3 regions of the Micromonospora jinlongensis genome follow, and region 1 is predicted to be linked to each of the others. Evidence: riboswitches for the same ligand, from Rfam matches in the RefSeq annotation. Region 1 holds a riboswitch; each other region holds the start of a gene.
What was found. A riboswitch is a leader RNA that binds a small molecule or an ion and turns the genes downstream of it on or off. The one in region 1 is predicted to bind cyclic di-AMP.
Positions count from the first base shown of each region.

Region 1 (5,887 bases):
CGTGGTGCCGTCCGCCCGAGGGTTGGCGCTGGGCGGCGCGCTGCTGGACCGGGCCCGCCAGTGGGCGAGCAAACGCGGTACGGACCTGGTGCTGGAGCTGGCCGCCGGTGGTGCAGCGGCCACCGCGCTCTACGCGCGCACCGGCTGGCGGTGCGTCGGGACGAGCACGGCACCATGGACCGCCCCGGACGGCAGCCCGGTGTCGCTGCGGCACTACGCGCTGCGCCACTGCCCGCCCGGCTCCGATGGCCCACCCGCCAGCACGGCGAGGCGACGGGCGAGACGGCGGAGGGCCTCGCGCAGCTCGGGAGGCTCCAGCACCTCCATCTCGTGATCGAGGCGGGCGAGATGCGCGGCGAGCCAGTCCAGGCTCTCGCCGCCGACGACCAGCACGCACCACCCGTCGCGGTCGTCCTCGACCCGCCCGACCTGCGGTGGCACCAACGCCCGCACCCGGTCCGGCTGGGCGTGCACCCGCACCCGGGCGAGATACCGGTACGGCGCCTCGGTCACCGACCGCTGCACGTAGGCGACCGGATCCGGGTGCTCGCGAACCCGGAAGCGCCAGGTCGTCGCGGTCGCAGCGCCCATCCGTTCGAGCCGGAACGTACGCCAGTCGTCGCGGTCGACGTCCCAGGCCATCAGATACCAGCGGCGACCTGTGGTGACCATCCGGATCGGTCCGACAGTCCGTTCGCGGTCCCCACCGTCGCGGCCGGCGTAGGTGAAGCGGACCCGCACCGCGTCGCGACAGGCCCGCGCCAGGGTCACCAGCAGCTCCGCGTCGATCTCGGCCACCGGGCCCATGAGCGTCTCCGTGGCGCCGTGCACCGCCCGCACCTCGGCACGCAGCCGCGACGGCATCACCTGGTCGAGCTTCGCGAGTGCCCGCAGGGCCGCCTCGCCCGCTCCGGCGATCGTGCCGCCCGAGGCGAGGCGTAGGGAGACCGCCGTCGCGATCGCCTCCTCGTCGTCGAGGAGCAACGGCGGCAGCCGGGTGCCCGCGCCGAGCTGATAGCCACCGCCGACGCCCGACACCGCCTGCACGGGATAGCCGAGTGTGCGCAGTCGCTGCACGTCGCGGCGGACGCAGCGGTCGGTGACGCCCAGCTCGGCGGCGAGGTCCGCGGCCGTCCAGGATGGTCGCCGCTGGAGCAGCCCCAGCAACCGCAGCACCCGCTCGGTCGTTGCCTCGACGGTCACACGCCGATCGTCGCACGGATCGCGGAACGGCCCTGTCCGCTATTCACGAGAGGCTGGGATCATGACCGACCAGATCACGAGACAGGGAGCTGACATGGCCCGCGACGTGCAGATCACGTTCGACTGCGCCGACCCCGCCGGGTTGGCCGCATTCTGGGCCGAGGCCCTCGGCTACCAGTTGCAGGGCCCGCCCGGAAACTTCGAGTCGTGGGAGCAGGCGCTGGACGCGATGGGGGTCCCGCCGGAGAACCGCAACGACGCCTCGGCGGTGGTCGACCCCGAGGGTGCGCGACCGCGCCTGTTCTTCCAGCGGGTGCCCGAGCCCAAGCAGGTGAAGAATCGCGTACACCTCGATGTGCGGGCCGCTCCCGGGCTCACGGGTGACGAGCGGATGGCGGCCCTGGAGGCGGAGGCGGAACGACTCGCCGCATACGGCGCCACCCGGCTCAGTCGCCACGAGCCCGCTCCCCCACTGGGTGCCGGTCACCTCGTCATGGCCGACCCGGAGGGCAACGAGTTCTGCCTCGACTGATCGGGTGTTCGCCCAGCTCATTGCCGAGATGGCCGCCCGCCATGCGAACATGTGTACGTGTCGTCCGGCGCCAGCATCCTGCACGCCGACCTGGACGCCTTCTACGCGTCGGTCGAGCAGCGTGACGACCCGCGCCTGCGGGGGCGGCCGGTGATCGTCGGCGGCGGCGTGGTCCTCGCGGCCAGTTACGAGGCGAAGGCGCGAGGCGTACGCAGCGCGATGGGTGGTCAGCAGGCGCGCCGCCTCTGTCCGGACGCGATCGTGGTGCCGCCCCGGATGTCGGCGTACACGGCGGCGAGCCGGGCGGTCTTCGAGATCTTCCGGCAGACCACGCCACTGGTCGAGGGGCTCTCCATCGACGAGGCGTTCCTGGACGTGGGTGGCCTGTGGCGGCTGGTGGGGTCGCCGGCCGAGATCGCCGAGCGGCTGCGCCGGGAGGTTCGTGAACGGGTCCACCTGCCGATCACAGTGGGTGTGGCCCGCACGAAGTTCCTGGCGAAGGTCGCCAGCGGGGTGGCGAAGCCGGACGGTCTGCTGGTGGTCGCACCGGACGCCGAGTTGGCCTTCCTGCACCCACTGCCGGTCGAGCGGTTATGGGGCGTCGGCCCGGTCACCTCAGCGAAGCTGCGGGAACGCCGGATCCGTACGGTCGGTGAGGTGGCCCGGCTCGGTGAGGCCGCCCTGGTGTCGCTGCTCGGGTCCGGCGCCGGCAGGCACCTGCACGCCCTGGCGCACAACCGCGATCCTCGCTCGGTGCAGGTCGGCCGCCGACGCGGCTCGATGGGCGCGCAGCATGCGCTGAGTCGTACCCCGCACGCCCCGGCGGAGCTGGATGCCATCCTCGCCGGCCTGGTCGACCGGGTCAGCCGCCGCATGCGGGCAGCGGGACGGTCCGGTCGCACTGTGGTGTTGCGGCTGCGGTTCGGCGACTACACCCGGGCGACCCGCTCGCACACCATCGGCAAGGCGACCGCCGACACGACGCCGCTGCTCGCCGCCGCGCGCACGTTGCTGCGAGCCGCGTTGACCGAGATCGATCGTCGGGGTGTCACCCTGATCGGTGTCTCGGTGGGCAACCTGGACGACAACCCCGTGCAACCGGAGCTGCCGTTTCACCGCGATCCGGGCGCGGAGTTGGACGCTGCGGTGGACGCGGTCCGCGACCGGTTCGGCTCAACGGCGCTGACCCGAGCGGTCCTGCTCGGCCGGGAGCCGGGCGTCGAGATGCCGCTGCTGCCGGATTGACCGATCTGCGTGCGGCGTCCCGGCGACCGCTGCGACCGGAGACACATCACAGCAGGTCGGCGGTTTAGCCGGCGGCTGGCGGGTGACCCTTGTGGGGTACAGCCTGACAAGGGGGGACCCACAATGTCCGACGACGACACCAGCAACCGGCCGAGTCGCACTGCCGAGCGGCCGCACGACGTGACCGACCCGCTGCTCTGGCAACTGGCGATCGACGTGCTGAGCGCCCACGAGCCGGACGACGAGGGTCAGTGCCGCAACCTTCAGTGCGCCGGGCAGTCCTGGCCGTGCGCGGCCCGCGCCGGCGCGGAGCAGTCGATACGACTGGCCCGCAGCACACCGGCCCCCGCCGACGAGACCATCGACGACGACAGCGAGCAGCGCGGCACGGGCTGGTCCGGGGAGAGCAGCGCGCCGGCTCCCCGCTGGGGCTGGAACGCCGGTCCGGTCACCTCGCAGCGAGGGCCGAAGACATCCGCCTCCGCGGCGTGACGGCTTCCCCCCGGGGTACGAGCGCTCGGGCTGATGGGCATCACACGTACGAACGCTCGGCCGGTGACCCGGCCGAGCGTTCGTACGTGATCCGTCAGAGGCTGAGCCGCTGACGCGGGAAGACCGTCAGAGGCTGAGCCGCTGCCCCGGGAAGATCAGACCCGGGTCGGCCCCGATCAGCTGCCGGTTGTGCTCGTAGAGCGCCTGCCAACCGCCGGTCACCCGGTGGCTGTCAGCGATCTCCGACAGGGTGTCGCCCGGCTTGACCAGGTAGGTCTGGCCGCTCGAGGTCGGCGCGGTGCGCTCGTGGTTGCGGGTCGCCGGCTGCTCCCGCCGCGAGGGCCGCTCCTGCTGCTCGGTGGGCTTCGCCGTGGACTTGGCGGTGGACTTCTGCGTGGACTTCGTCGACGGCTTCGCGGCGGAGCCGCCCTTCTTGCCGCAGGTCGGCCATGCGCCGATGCCCTGCCCGTCGAGCACCTTCTCGGCGATGGCGATCTGCTCGCCGCGGCTGGCCAGGTCGGCGCGGGCGGCGTACTTCTTGCCGCCGTAGCCGGCCCAGGTGCCCTGGGAGAACTGCAGGCCGCCGTAGTAACCGTTGCCGGTGTTGATCTTCCAGTTGCCGCCGGACTCGCACTGGGCGATCGCGTCCCAGTTGACCGCGGCCTGCGCGGGGGCGGCCGGGCCGAAGAGGGCGACAGCACCGGTGACCGCACCGACGGCCAGGGTGCCGACGGCGAGGCGGCGGGCGGTGACCCGTCGGTGACGGGGCGTGTAGACAGACGTCATGTGAACTTCCTCCACGCCGGCGAGGTGAGCTGTCGGGTTCGGGCCGAGGAGCCCGGCCGCACGATGGCGGCTTCACCCCGAGGTGACGTGCACCGAGGAACGTTTGGGTCCCCCGCTCCTGCCCTGGTGACTGGGTTCCGCCGACCGGGGGCAGGATTTGGCGTTGCCGGCCGTGGTGTCCGCAGTGGCGAACCCGACCGACGTTAGGCACGGTCGGTGACGATCGCCCAACCCCTGTGAAGTTCTTCACCGGGGCGCGCTGGACGGTTCGCTCAGCGGTTGCGGGCCTGCCGTCTCTGTGCAGTGACCACGATGGACCGTTTGCGATCAGGTGCCCGCAGAGGTGGCCGGCCGGCGGGGTCCGCTGCGCGGGAGGCCCGCCGGCCGGAGGGGTACGCCAGCTACAGGGTGCGCGCCAGCCGGTCGGCGAGCGTCCGGGTGAAGCGGGCCGGGTCGGTCAGCTCACCGCCCTCGGCGAGCACCGCCAGGCCGTAGAGCAGCTCGGCGGTCTCGGTCAGGGCCATCTGGTCGCTGCCCTGCTCGTGGGCCTTGCGGAGCCCGGACACCAGCGGGTGACCGGGGTTGATCTCCAGGATCCGCTTGGTCGGGGGAACCTCGTGCCCCATCGCCCGGTACATCTTCTCCAGAGTTGGGGTGAGGTCGTGGGCATCGCCGACGACGCAGGCGGGCGAGGTGGTCAGTCGCGACGACAGACGCACCTCCCGGACACTGTCGGTCAGGGTGGTGCCCAGCCAGTCGAGCAGGGCGGCGAACTCCTGACGCTGCTGCTCGCGCTCGGCCTCGGCCTGCTGCTTCTCCTCGTCGGTGTCCAGGTCGATCTCGCCCTTGGCGATGGACCGCAGCGGCCGACCGTCGTACGCGCCGACCCGCTCGACCCACACCTCGTCGACCTGGTCGGTGAGCAGCAGCACCTCGTGGCCCTTGGCCCGGAACGCCTCCAGGTGCGGCGAGTTCTCGATGGCGGCCCGGGACTCGCCGGTGGCGTACCAGATGTCGCTCTGGCCGTCCTTCATCCGTGAGACGTAGCCAGCCAGGTCGGTGGGCTCGGCGGGGTCGTGGGTGGAGGCGACCGACAGGAGGTCCAGCAGGGTGTCGCGGTTGTCCGTGTCGTCGATCAGCCCTTCCTTGACCACCGCGCCGAACTCGGTCCAGAAGGTGCGGTACCGCTCGGCGTGGTTGGCCTTGAGGTCCTTGACCGTGGCGAGGATCTTCTTCACCAGGCGACGGCGGACGGTCTGGATCTGCCGGTCCTGCTGGAGGATCTCGCGGGAGATGTTCAGCGACAGGTCGTGCGCGTCGACCACGCCCTTGACGAAGCGCAGGTAGGTCGGGACCAGCGCCTCGCAGTCGTCCATGATGAAGACACGCTTGACGTAGAGCTGGACACCGCGGCGGCCCTGCGGGGAGAACAGGTCGAGCGGGGCGTGGCTGGGCAGGAACAGCAGCGCCTCGTACTCGAAGGTGCCCTCGCCCTTCATGTGCACGACCTCGAGCGGGTCGGCCCAGTCGTGGCTGACGTGCTTGTAGAACTCGTTGTACTCGGCGGCGTCGACCTCGTCGCGGGGTCGCGCCCAGAGCGCCTTCATCGAGTTGAGGGTCTGCACCTCG
Region 1 is NZ_JACCHK010000001.1:585,450-591,336, reverse strand. Features, by position in the region: partial or broken gene HNR22_RS31140 (GNAT family N-acetyltransferase) at 1-151, shown strand, start outside; gene HNR22_RS02045 (WYL domain-containing protein) at 214-1,203, opposite strand; gene HNR22_RS02040 (VOC family protein) at 1,298-1,735, shown strand; gene dinB (DNA polymerase IV) at 1,793-2,980, shown strand; gene HNR22_RS02030 (hypothetical protein) at 3,104-3,472, shown strand; gene HNR22_RS02025 (LysM peptidoglycan-binding domain-containing protein) at 3,599-4,258, opposite strand; cyclic di-AMP (ydaO/yuaA leader) riboswitch at 4,259-4,430, opposite strand; gene htpG (molecular chaperone HtpG) at 4,660-5,887, opposite strand, start outside.

Region 2 (5,887 bases), 5.9 Mb from region 1:
TCGCCGACGGCCCGAGCAGCCGGGCACCCCGGGCCCCACCCGGGCGCTGAGCCACCGGGACGAGCGTCCCGACGCTGCGCCTGTCGACCCACCAGCACCGCTCCGCCGACCCGTGCTCCGCCGTGGCCAGGTGGCCGGTGCCGATCCCCATCGCACTGCTCTCTCCCCGAGGTGCCGACCATGAAGACCGCTGTCTTCTACCAGTTCGTGACCGAGGTGCCGCAGGCCGCCGCCATCTGGTCGACCCTGTTCCTGCTGACCCTGGGTCTGCTCGCCCTGCTGGTTGCCCGCCCGGAGCGGGACCGGCCCACTGGTGATCCGCTCCCAGCCGTGCCCACCGCTCGGGAGGTGGCCGCCGCAGAAGCCGTCGACCTGCACCGGTACGCCGAGGAGGTGGCCGTCGCCGCGGCCGGCGCGGCCAGGACCGCACAGCGGCGACGTGTTGCCTGGCTGACCGCTCAGGAGGAGATGGAGCGGGCCTGGGCCAAGTACGACGAGGCGGACACCGCCGCCCGTCGCTTCGCGGGTGCCGGGGCGCTACCCACCCCCTGCACCCCCCACACCCCCGCCGAGTACGCCGCCCGGGAGCGCTATCTGCACCGGGCGGCGATGGCGGCGTACTGGCGGGGCGACCTGACCATGGCGCAGCTCGGCGACGTGTTCGCCCACCGGCGCGGCTGGGATCCCCGGCGGCATCCGGTCGAGCAGGAGGTGCTGCTCAGCCGGGCGATCCGGGACGCGCGACTGGCCGACTACGACGCTGCCGCCACCCGGGAGCGGGCCGCGTGGCGCGACGCGGAGCTGGCCGCCGAGTCGGCGCGCGTCCTCACCGCTGAGGCGTACGCGGCGGCGGCCCGGCTGCGACCGGCCCCGCTGCCCGCTCGCCGGGCGGCGACCGGGGTGTTCCGACCCGCCGTCGTGGCACGGTGGCGCCCGGCCCGGGCGAGTTGAGCCCGATCCGTGACGTGAGCCGGGTCACGCCGATGCCGAATCGGTCGTCCGGCGCGATCGGCCCGATTGTTCCCGTGATTGTGGCCGCATTCTCGACGACCTGTCCGGTTGTCGCCCGTTGGCGTCGCCGTAACCGCTTGTCCCATCGAGTCACGTCATCGGCAATACGCGCAGAAATTGCCGCGTGAATTCGGGTTTACGCAGGTGAACCTGGCTTGGCAGGGTGTGGACGGCCCAGTAGTGTCGTCCCGTCCGGTGCGGTAACCGATCGCAAGAGGCGACGCCGCGCCGACCCGCTCAATCGTGCTTAACGAACCGGGGACCCATCAGTAAGTCCGGGGTGAATCCGCGAGCCACGGCCCGCGGTAGGGCGATCTTCCCGCCCGAATCCGTCAGCTAACCCGGTAGGCGGTGTCGGAAGGAGTTCCATCCTCGTGCAGCACCTTTCCACCCCTCGGTTGTTCCTTCGCCTCCACGGCGTAGCGGTGCCCCCGCTCATTCGTCCAGTGACGGTGAGCTGACCCCCCCGGGTCATCGCCTAACCGCCCGGCCGCGCCGGGCGTTCCCCTGAGCGGTTCACCATCCGCGGACCATCGTCCGCGCGCTGGCGCCTGCCCGGATGCCGGTCCGGCCCCGGTGTGCCGCTCTCCCCCCGATCCGTGGAGGACCCCGTGAAGCACACCCTGAAGCGTCAGCTCCGCCGCCTCACCACCGAGCGTCCGTACCAGATCGTTGCCGCCTCCGCCGCGGCCCTCGCCATCGCCACCACCACCGGCGCCCTGCTCACCACCGCCGACGACGCGCCGGCCGGCCAGCGCACCGCGACCACGGTCGCCGAGATGCGCAGCGACGTCGCCGCCTCCCGCGGCGAGGTGCGCGAGGCGTCCCCGTCGGCCAGCGCCGCGCCGACCACCGCAGCCCCGGCCACCACCGCCGCGTCACCCGCCGCCAAGGCCAGCAGCAACCCCGACCTGACCCGTAAGCCGGAGCGGCCGAAGCCGCCGGCGACCAAGGTGCTCGACTACGACTACGAGGCGCAGAACACGTACTACAACTGCGGCCCCGCAGCCACCCGTAACGCGCTCAGCGCCGCCGGAATCGACCGCACCCAGGGTGAGCTCGGCGCCGAGCTGGGCACCACCGAGATGGGCACCAACTCGGCCCTGGACACCACCCGGGTGCTCAACGCCGAGGTGAAGGGCTCCCCGTACCGGACCCGGATGTTCGCCGGCGCGCCCAGCCCGGCCCAGATGGACCAGCTGCAGGCCGACGTGGTCAAGGCCATCACCGATGGCCGTGGCGTGGTCGCCAACGTCGTCGGCGACGCCACCGACACCGCTGGCGGCTGGCACTCCTACGGTGGCGGTCACTACATCGCCGTCGTGGGTTACAAGGACAACGGCCGCACCGTACGGATCGCCGACTCGGCGAACCCGGCCGACGCGTCGTACTGGATCACCACGATCAACCTGGCCAACTGGATCGCGAGCCGGGGCTACTCCGCCTGACCCAGGCACGCTGGACCGCCGCGGGCGCCGTCCCCCACAAGGGGCCGGCGCCCGCGGCGTCTTCGTCCGTGCCGTCAGTACGCGATGAAGCCGTACAGCGCGAGGTGGTTCGACTTCGTCCCGCCGACGGTGTGGTCGATCGTGGACGGTTGAACACCGCCGTTCAGGAAGAGATAGTCGATCTTGCTGGAGCCGCTGGTGGCCTTCGAGCCGTAACCGGTCATGCCGTAGCCGCTCAACGTGCCGGCCCCGATGCCCGTACGGTTCGCGTCGATGCCCACGACGCGGATCGTGGACGCGTTCAGCAGGCTGGTCGCGTCCGCGCCGAGGTGGATGCCGGTGTTGGCGATGCCCCGGTCCCCGTCACCGGCGCAGGCGTTCTGCCGGTTCTCCTGGGGCAGGTGCATGGTCGCGGCGAACACACTCGTGCCGGTCGCCTTGATGGTGAACCGGGCCGCGATGGCGCTGGTCCGCTTCCACTTGTAGAAGTCGGTGCTGTCCGGGTCGCTGTTCGGCGGCTTGTACAGCGTGCATCCGGCGCCGTTGGCGTACGCCGTGCCCGGCCTGAGCCAGCCCGCGCTCCAGTATTTCGAGACGTCGCCGCTGGCCAGGCTCAGCGTCCGCTTGTTCCAGATGATGCCGTTGGTCTGCTTCTTCTTGAGGTCCCCGAGCAACTGGGAACTGCACTTGTGCGTGCTGCCCCACGGCTCCGGGTCGCTCCACGCCACGATCGCCCCGTAGCTGCCCGCCGGGTAGCCGAACTTCGCCGACAGTTGGTCGGCGTACGCCTCGGCCTGGCCGGTCCCGCGTACCTGTTGCACGATCAGGATGTCGGGCGCGACCACGCCGCTGGTGCCGGTACGACCGGCGTCGTCGACCAGGATCGAGGTCAGGTGGTCCGGTCCGGAGATGCGGGTGCAGCTCCCGTCGGAGTTGTTCACCACCAGGTTCTCGATGTTGTTGTTGTAGACACGCAGGACCCGGTCGGCCGCCGCGACCGCCTCGGTGCCCCGCGCGGGGCCGCTCGGGGGCGTGCCGAGCGCGGGGGCGCTCAGGGCCGTGCCGAGCGCGACGACCGCCAGGGCCGCGACAAGTGCGGACCGATGCCTCGTGAGCACGGTGGACTCCTCTCCGCGACGGGATCGACAGATGACGCTCCCCGTCCAGGCGCCGAACTCTACAGTGGATCTTCACGTCGCGGGGGTGGCGCGGATGACGACTCTCGTACCAGGCCGTGAACCGTGGGAGACTGCCGCCGTGGTGGATGAATCGGGTGGTCACGCCGGCCGGGGGCCGGTCCTGCTGCTGCTGCACGGCATGGGTGCGACCGGCGACGTGTGGCTGCCCTGGGCGCCGTACCTCGAGCAGCACTGGCCCGGGCGGTGGCTGGCACCGGACCTGGCCGGCCACGGCTGGGCGCCGCCGCTGGCGTCGTACTCCTTCGCCGGTTTCGCCCAGCGGATCGCGCAGGCCCTCGCTCCCGACGACCGGCTCGTCGTGCTCGGGCACTCGCTGGGCGGGGTGGTCGGCCTGGCGTTGGCCGCTCGCGCCGCCGGAAAGCCGGTGGACGCGGTGGTCGGGCTGGGCATCAAGGCGGTCTGGTCGCCCGTGGAGCTGACCCGCGCCGCCGAACTGGCCGCCCGCCCGGTGAGCTGGTTCGCCACCCGCGCCGAGGCGGCCCGCCGCCACCTGCGCGTCTCCGGGCTCGCCGGCCTCGTCCCGCCGGACCACCCGGTGGTGGACGCCGGTCTCCGTCAGGTCGACGGCCGGTGGCGCCTCGCCATGGACCCGGCCGCGTTCGCCGTCGGTGAGCCCGACCTGGCCGCGCTGCTCGCGGCCACCGACGTGCCGGTGGTGCTGGCCCGCGGCGAGCACGACCCGATGGTCACCGACGAACAACTCAAGGAGTACGGCGTACCGGTCGCCACACTGCCCGGGCTCGGGCACAACGCGCACGTCGAGGACCCGGCGGCGGTGCTGGCGCTGCTGGACCCGTACCGCTGACCGGTCAGACAGGTGTGGGCGCGGCCAGTTCCTGCACCGGCTCCAGCTCACGGCGGGCCGCGCTCAGGAACGCCTCGGCGTACGCCTCGGCGGGGAAGTCACCCAGGTAGCGGCGGCGGGTGGCCCAGCGCGTCTCGGCCAGCGGATCGGTGTCCAACAGGTCGGTCAGCACAGCGTCCACGTTGGACATGTTCCGCCGCAGCACGTACCCCGAACCGGCCAACGGGAAGCGCTCCGTGAACCGGTCGCCCGCGTCACCCATGTCGGTCACCGCGTACGGCTTGCCGGAGTAGAGATAGTCCGAGATCACCCCGGACACGTCGGAGACCAGCGCGTCGGAGGAGTTGACGCACTCGGTCAGGCTCAGCTCCCGGGCCGCCGCTCCGACCACGTGCGGGCGGCCGGTGCGGGCCCGGTCGGCGACGAGCAGCTCGGTCAGCCGGCCCAACTGGCGCGCCGACGCCGGGTTCTGCGCCGTGTACGGGTGGGCGCGCAGGATCACTGTCGCGCCGCGCGCCAGCAGTCGACGCAGCAGCTCCTCGGCCACCGGCAGTGAGCAGTAGTCGGCGTCGGCGTGGTGCCCGGTCCAGGTGGGGGTGTAGAGCACTGTCGGGTTCGCCAGCCCTCGCGCCGGCTCCGGGCGTACCTCGATCGACTCCACCTGTGGGCGGCCGACCACCACGAACTTGTCGGCGGGGATCTGCACGCCGGCGCGGGCGTACCGGTCGATCGCGGCCTGCCCGGCCACGAAGATCCGGTCGAAGATCCCCGACACCGGGTTGGCGCTGGGTGCCTTGTCGCTGTCGCCGTGGTGCAGCTGGATGTGGGTGAGCTGGGTGAACCGGATGCAGTGGCTGTTCTTCGCGCCGTGGTTGACGTAGAACGCCGCCCGCAGGCTCGGCACCAGCGCCTCGTCCATGGCCCGCAGGGTGGGGCAGTAGACCACCGGTGCGTCGGTGGCCGCGGCGACCGGGGCCAGGAACTCCGGCTCCCGCAGCACGACCAGGAACGGCCGGCCGATCCGTCGCAGGTACGGCAGCCACATGGTGACCTGGTATTCCGAGCCGGGCGGCGCGGAGAAGTAGAGCAGGAACTCCGGTTGGTGCCGGCGCAGCGCCCGGCCCACCGCCCCGCCCCCGGCGCTCGGCCGGAACCGTCGCCGGGCCAGGTCCAGTGCGACCACACCGGTGCCCGCGCCGACCAGCAGGCTGCCGGCCAGCGCCACCCAGGCGGGAAGAGCGAGCGCGGCAGCGAGCGCCAGGGCGGTGAGAAGCGCGAGCAGGGCGCTGCCGAGTCGGTCGGCGAAGAGCGGCGTCCAGGCGCGCACCGGCAGGTTCGCCGCCCGGATCTCCAGGTTGGCGGCGGTACGCAGGGGCCCCACCAGCAGCACCAACCCCAGCAGGACCAGTGCGGTGGCGACCAGC
Region 2 is NZ_JACCHK010000001.1:6,444,858-6,450,744, forward strand. Features, by position in the region: gene HNR22_RS29040 (hypothetical protein) at 1-50, shown strand, start outside; gene HNR22_RS29045 (hypothetical protein) at 181-951, shown strand; cyclic di-AMP (ydaO/yuaA leader) riboswitch at 1,236-1,377, shown strand; gene HNR22_RS29050 (C39 family peptidase) at 1,611-2,459, shown strand; gene HNR22_RS29055 (hypothetical protein) at 2,534-3,577, opposite strand; gene HNR22_RS29060 (alpha/beta fold hydrolase) at 3,672-4,463, shown strand; gene HNR22_RS29065 (CDP-glycerol glycerophosphotransferase family protein) at 4,468-5,887, opposite strand, start outside.
Region 2: another riboswitch for cyclic di-AMP. It lies ahead of HNR22_RS29050 (C39 family peptidase); the one in region 1 lies ahead of HNR22_RS02025 (LysM peptidoglycan-binding domain-containing protein).

Region 3 (5,887 bases), 3.8 Mb from region 1:
CCAGATGGCGGTCCAGTCGCCCTGCCGCCCGGCGAGCGCGTACGTCTGCCCGGCGGATGCCCGGGCCCCATGGTCCGACACCTCCATGGTGTTCGGGGTGCCGTCGGGGCGCAGGGCGATGTCGTTGACAAGCGGCGCGTCTGCGGACGGCGCGCTGTGCAGGATCACCGACGAGGAGCCGCGCGGCGTGCACGGCACACCAGGGGTGACGCACCCGACGAACGCCGGCTGGTTGGTGGCGTAGTCCGGGTCGATCCGGACCAGCCCGGTGGCCGGGGTGCCGGTGTCCAGCCGAGGTGCGTGCAGCAGGTCGAAGTAGTGCGTCCAGTCCCAGTAGGGGCCCGGGTCCCAGTGCATTCCCCGCACGGTCGAGGCGACGGTGCCGGGCACGTTGTCGTGGCCGATGATGTGCTGGCGGTCCAGCGGGATGCCCAGCCGCAGCGCCAGGTGCCGCACCAGTTTCGCCGAGGTCCGGTACATCGCCTCCGTGTACCAGGTGCCCTGCGCGGCGAAGCCCTCGTGTTCGAGACCGATCGACTTGGCGTTGACGTACCAGTTGCCCGCGTGCCAGCCGACGTCCTTGGTCTTCACGTGCTGGGCGATGTGCCCGTCGACGGAGCGCAGCGAGTAGTGCCAGCTCACGTAGGTCGGGTCCTGGACGAGTTGCAGGGTCGTCGCCCAGCTCGCCTCGGTGTCGTGGATGACGATGTACTCGATTTTCTGCCGGGCGGGCCGGTCGGAGAGGTCGTGGTTGCCGTAGTCCCCGTCGCCGAACGCCTCGTAGGGCGCCGGGATCCACTCGCAGGAGACGGTGCGCGGGCACTCCAGCCCGTCCGGGCGGGCCAACCGGCGCAGGCCCAGCCGGTCCAACCAGGAGCGCTCGGGCTGTACCGCGCGTGCCGGCAGGGTGATCCGCTGGCCGTCGTCGGTCACCCGGGACTCGCCCGCGGCGATGGTCGTGAAGACCTCGTCGGCGAAGGCCGCGGCGGCGTCGGCGCTGTCCGCACCGGCGTAGCGGGCCACCGCGCCGTACCAGGCCGCCGGGTCGGTGTCCGCGCCGACCGGCGCACCCAACTCCCGCTGGTACGCGCTGAGCAACGCGGCCCCACCCCGGATGTTGACCGCCGCATCGGTGCGCAGCGCCTCGGGGGTGGCACCCGTCAGTGCGGCCGCCGCGTCCACGGTCTGCAACGCGGCGGCGGTCGGTGCGGGGGCCTCGACGGGTCGGGGTGCGGGCACGCGGGAGGGCCGGGAGTCGTCACCGCGTGGGTCCTCGGCGCCGGCGTCGTGGTGGCCGCGCCCGGGTAGAGCGGTCACGTGGCGGGCGTCGGTCAGGTGCATCGGGCCGTAGCCGCCACTCGTGCTCGGTGTGCCGGCGTTGCTGTCCCAGCGGGACTCCAGATAGGAGACGCCGAGCAGCACGCCCGTCGGCACGCCGTACTCGGTCGCCGCGGTCGCGTACTGCTGCTGGCGATCGGCGGTGGGTGCGGCGGTGGCGGCCGTGGAGAGTGGCACCGCGCTCGCGGCGGCGACGACGGTCGTGGCGAGCAGTGCGCGCCAGCCGGCCGACACTGTTGGATGGTGCATCGAACCCCCTAGATTCTCGCGGGTAGAGGTCAGGTCACCATCGCGCCGCTGGAGAGTCCGCGTCAATACCTTTCCATCTATCGACTTGTTCAGAAAGAAATCTTCATACACGGTCGGTGACCCCCATCCGATCGGTACGGAGTGTCACGGCCGTACGGGTTGCGGATCGGTAACGGGCGTCTCTACTCTGGTCATTTGTCGGCCCGACAGCAGCTCTGCCCATCCCGGGCGGTAACGGACCGACACCGCCGAGTCGTTTCCGAGCGAACCGGGGACCCACGTCCCTCGGGGTGAATCCGCAGCCACTGCGGTAGGGCGCCGACTTCCCGCCCGAACCCGTCAGCTAACCCGGTAGGCGGTCAGGAAGAAGGAGTACGGAACCCCGGTGGCACTCCATGCCCCGCGGCCGTCGTCCGAGCGGTCGGCATTCGCCGTCCCGACGTCGATCGTGCCGCGCCCACGCTGGTCCCGCTTCACCACCGCTCTCGCCGCACTGGTCGGCGTCGCCGTCGTCCTGACGGGCAGCGCCACGGCCGCCCACGCCGACCCGTCCGTCGCCGAGATCGAGCGCCAGATCGACGCCGACTGGAACACACTCGAACCCATCATCGAACGGCACAACGCCACCCGGGCCGACCTCGCCGCCAAGCGCAAGCAGGCGGACGCGCTGGCCGCCCGGATCGCCCCGCTGGAGCGGCAGGTCGACGCCGCGATGGACAAGGTCAGCGCGCTGGCCGTGCGCGCGTACAAGGGCGAGACCGTCTCGACCGTCAACGCGATGCTCGGCAGCCGGTCGCCCAGCGAGGTGGTCAGCCAGCTCGAAATGCTCGACCGGTTCGCGCACAACCAGCAGCAGGACGTACGCGAGGTCGCCGACCTGCGCGACGAGCTGGCCGCGCAGAAGGCGCCGCTGGACGAGATGGTCGCCCAGCTGGCCCGCACCGAGGCCCAGTTGGCGGCCAAGAAGAAGCAGATCAACGAAGAGATCGACCGGCTGCAGAAGCTGCGCCTCAAGGTGTACGGCAACGGGGGCGGCGGTCCGCTGCGTCCCGCGCCCTGTCCGGCGAGCTACCCCGGCGGCGCCGCCGGCACGGCGGTCAAGTTCGCCTGCGCGCAGATCGGAAAGCCCTACGTGTGGGGTGCCGAGGGCCCGAACTCGTACGACTGCTCGGGTCTGATGTTGGCCGCATGGGCGAAGGCCGGGGTGTCGTTGCCGCACAACGCCGCCCAGCAGAGCCGCGTCACCAAGGATGTCAGCAAGGCTGACCTGCGCCCCGGCGACCTGGTCTTCTACTACAGCGACATCCACCACGTCGGCATGTACGTCGGCAACGGCTGGGTGGTGCACGCCTCGCAGGCCGGCCAGCCGGTCAAGATGAAGAAGGTCGACGACGGCCCGATCCACAGCTACGGCCGCCCAGGCTGACCCCGGGTGACCAGGAGGGCCCGTCGCGATCCGTCGCGGCGGGCCCTCGTCGTCTGACCGTCGTGCCTCAGCCCGTCAGCGGGTGGGCCAGGTGCGCCAGTGCTGCCAGGCGCGGCTGGGCGTCGGCCCCCGCTGGCCCTGGTAGCGCGAGCCGTAGACCGCTGAACCGTACGGGTGCTCGGCCGGCGAGGAGAGCCGGAAGATGCAGAGCTGCCCGATCTTCATGCCCGGCCAGAGGGTGATCGGCAGGTTCGCCACGTTGGAGAGCTCCAGCGTCACGTGACCGGAGAACCCCGGGTCGATGAAGCCGGCGGTGGAGTGTGTGAGCAGCCCGAGCCGGCCCAGGGAGCTCTTGCCTTCCAGTCGGCCGGCGAGCTGGTCGCCCAGCGAGATGACCTCCAGCGTCGAGGCCAGCACGAACTCGCCCGGGTGCAGCACGAACGGCTCGCCGTCTGGCACCTCGACCGCCGACGTCAGGTCGTCCTGCTGCATCGCCGGATCGATGTGCGTGTAGAGGTGGTTGTTGAAGACCCGGAACAGCCGGTCGAGTCGGACGTCGATGCTGGAGGGTTGGACCAGGGTGGGCTCGAACGGCTCCAGGCCCAGCGTGCCGGCCTTGAGCTCGGAGACCAGGTCGCGGTCGGAGAGCAGCATCGGACCACCATAGCTGTTGTCGAAAGTGCCAGGATTCGGTGCCGATGACCAGCGCGTCGAGGTCGCTGCTCGTACATTTGTTCGATAGAATGCCCACATGGCTTCCTGGTCCGAATTCGCCGCCGACGAGCCCCGACTCGCCGACGGGATCCGCGTTCTCCTCCAGCAGTACGGGCCAGGCTTCGGCTACCTGGCCACGGTCCGCGCCGACGGCGGGCCCCGGGTCCATCCGGTCTCCCCGGTCATCACCGACGAGGGCTTGTTCTGCTTCATCGTCGACTCTCCGAAGCGCCGCGATCTCGAACGCGACGGCCGTTACGCGCTGCACTCGTTCCCTCCGGAGGAGAGCGACGACGAGGCGTACGTGGCGGGTCGCGCCCGTCCGGTGACCGATCCGCTCCAGCTCGCACGGTTGGCGCAGGGTGCCCGGGCGGAGCCGCAGGTCGACTGGCGGTTGTTCGAGTTCACCGTCGACGTGGCGATGTTGGCCCGCCGGGAGCAGCACGGCCTCGGCGTCGCCGTCGGTGGGCCGGAGGTGCAGGTGTGGCTCGACCCGCTGGCCCCGGCCGCACCTTCAGCCGTACCGCAGGCTCGCCCGGCCCGCCGCAGCCGCAACGTCCAGTGTTCGGCCGCCTGAGTCTGGTCCTGGGGAGAAAGACACCGGTGCCGGCCCCGTCGTGACGGGGCCGGCACCGGTCGTACGCGGGGAAGTTACGCCGCGCGGTACGCGTTCCACGCGGTCAGCATCCGGCTGGCCTGCCCGGGGGTGAACTGGTACATGCACGAGTCGTAGGTGTAGTCCATGAAGTTGGTGATCGGGTCCAGCCCGGTCGCCGAGCAGGTGTTGCGCCCGGTCGGGCACTGGTAGGCCGGCGACGCCTCGGCCGGGGTGTCGCTGACGCTGTCACCCGAGCCGCCGCACCCGCCCTGGAAGGTGTGGTAGAGGTTCAGCCAGTGGCCCACCTCGTGGGTGCCGGTGTCGCCCTGGTTGTAGTTGGTGGCGGTGCCGCCCGGCAGTGACTCGTTCAGCGCGACCACGCCGTCCATGCTGCTCAGGTTGCGCTGCGGGAAGGTCGCCCAGCCCAGCAGGTCGTTGCTCAGCTCGCCGAGGTAGATGTTGAGGGTGTTCTTGCCGCCCACCCGCAACGAGGACTTCATCGAGCGCTCCGCCGACGAGCCCTGCACGATCGGGTACCACGACGGGTTCGTCACCCGGTTGATCTTGTCGAGTCGGAAGGCGAACGCGGTGACCGCTCCGCCGGTCGCACCGGCGTAGGCCTGGTTGAGCACGGTGATCTGCGAGGTGATCATCGAGTCGGGGATGTTGCCGCCGGCCCGGGTGCTGTTCTCCTGGATCACGTGCACCACCACGGGGATGGTGACCGTGGCCAGCGCCGTCGCGCCGGCGCCGGTGCGGAAGTTGGCGCGCTCGCGCAACGCAGCGGCGAGGTCCGCGTCCCGCTCGCGGACCTGCTGCGCGGTCAGCTCGTTCGGGTCGTGCTTGGCCGCGGCACCGGGCTTGATCCGGGCGTTGGAGTGGCTGTCGGCTGGCTCCACGCAGGCGCCGCCGGGCGCCGCGGAGAAGGCCGAAGCGGCCGGAACGACGCCCACCGCGGCGGTGCTGAGCAGCAGCGCGAGGGTCGTCGACGCGACACCGGCGGCACGCCGGGTCAGCAGGTTGGGACGGGGTCCCATGGGCCCACCTCTTTCTGGCGGCGCGGCAGGGAGTGTGTCACGCCGTGGCTGGCAACGTGTGGCAGACGTTACAACCCATCGACGCATTTGAGAACGGCCATATGTTGCCGTCCGGAAACTTCTTCCTGGGCGCCTGGCGTGGCGGGCTCGCGGGGGTGCCTGGGTGCACCGGATCGACCACTCGGGTACAGTGGTGCCGCCTGCGGGTGTAGTTCAATGGCAGAACATCAGCTTCCCAAGCTGACAGTGCGGGTTCGATTCCCGTCACCCGCTCCACTGCGAAGGCCCTGGTCAGGACGCAAGTCCCCGCCAGGGCCTTCGACGTTGCTGCGGCCGCTACTGGTACGCGGACCTGCCCATCCTGTGCATCGCGAGCCATCCCGCCGCAAGAGACAGCACCATCGCTCCCTGTTGGGGCGCGATCAGCCAGAACCACTCTTCGTCGCGGTAGAACAGGACCAGCTGCGCCGTCGACAGCAGAGCAAGACCGGCAGCGCCGAAATAGCCAGCGAAGACAGCTCGGGG
Region 3 is NZ_JACCHK010000001.1:4,424,420-4,430,306, forward strand. Features, by position in the region: gene HNR22_RS19670 (N-acetylmuramoyl-L-alanine amidase) at 1-1,587, opposite strand, end outside; cyclic di-AMP (ydaO/yuaA leader) riboswitch at 1,824-1,959, shown strand; gene HNR22_RS31890 (NlpC/P60 family protein) at 1,973-3,013, shown strand; gene dcd (dCTP deaminase) at 3,089-3,667, opposite strand; gene HNR22_RS19685 (pyridoxamine 5'-phosphate oxidase family protein) at 3,765-4,304, shown strand; gene HNR22_RS19690 (zinc metalloprotease) at 4,379-5,362, opposite strand; tRNA gene HNR22_RS19695 (tRNA-Gly) at 5,565-5,638, shown strand; gene HNR22_RS19700 (hypothetical protein) at 5,699-5,887, opposite strand, start outside.
Region 3: another riboswitch for cyclic di-AMP. It lies ahead of HNR22_RS31890 (NlpC/P60 family protein); the one in region 1 lies ahead of HNR22_RS02025 (LysM peptidoglycan-binding domain-containing protein).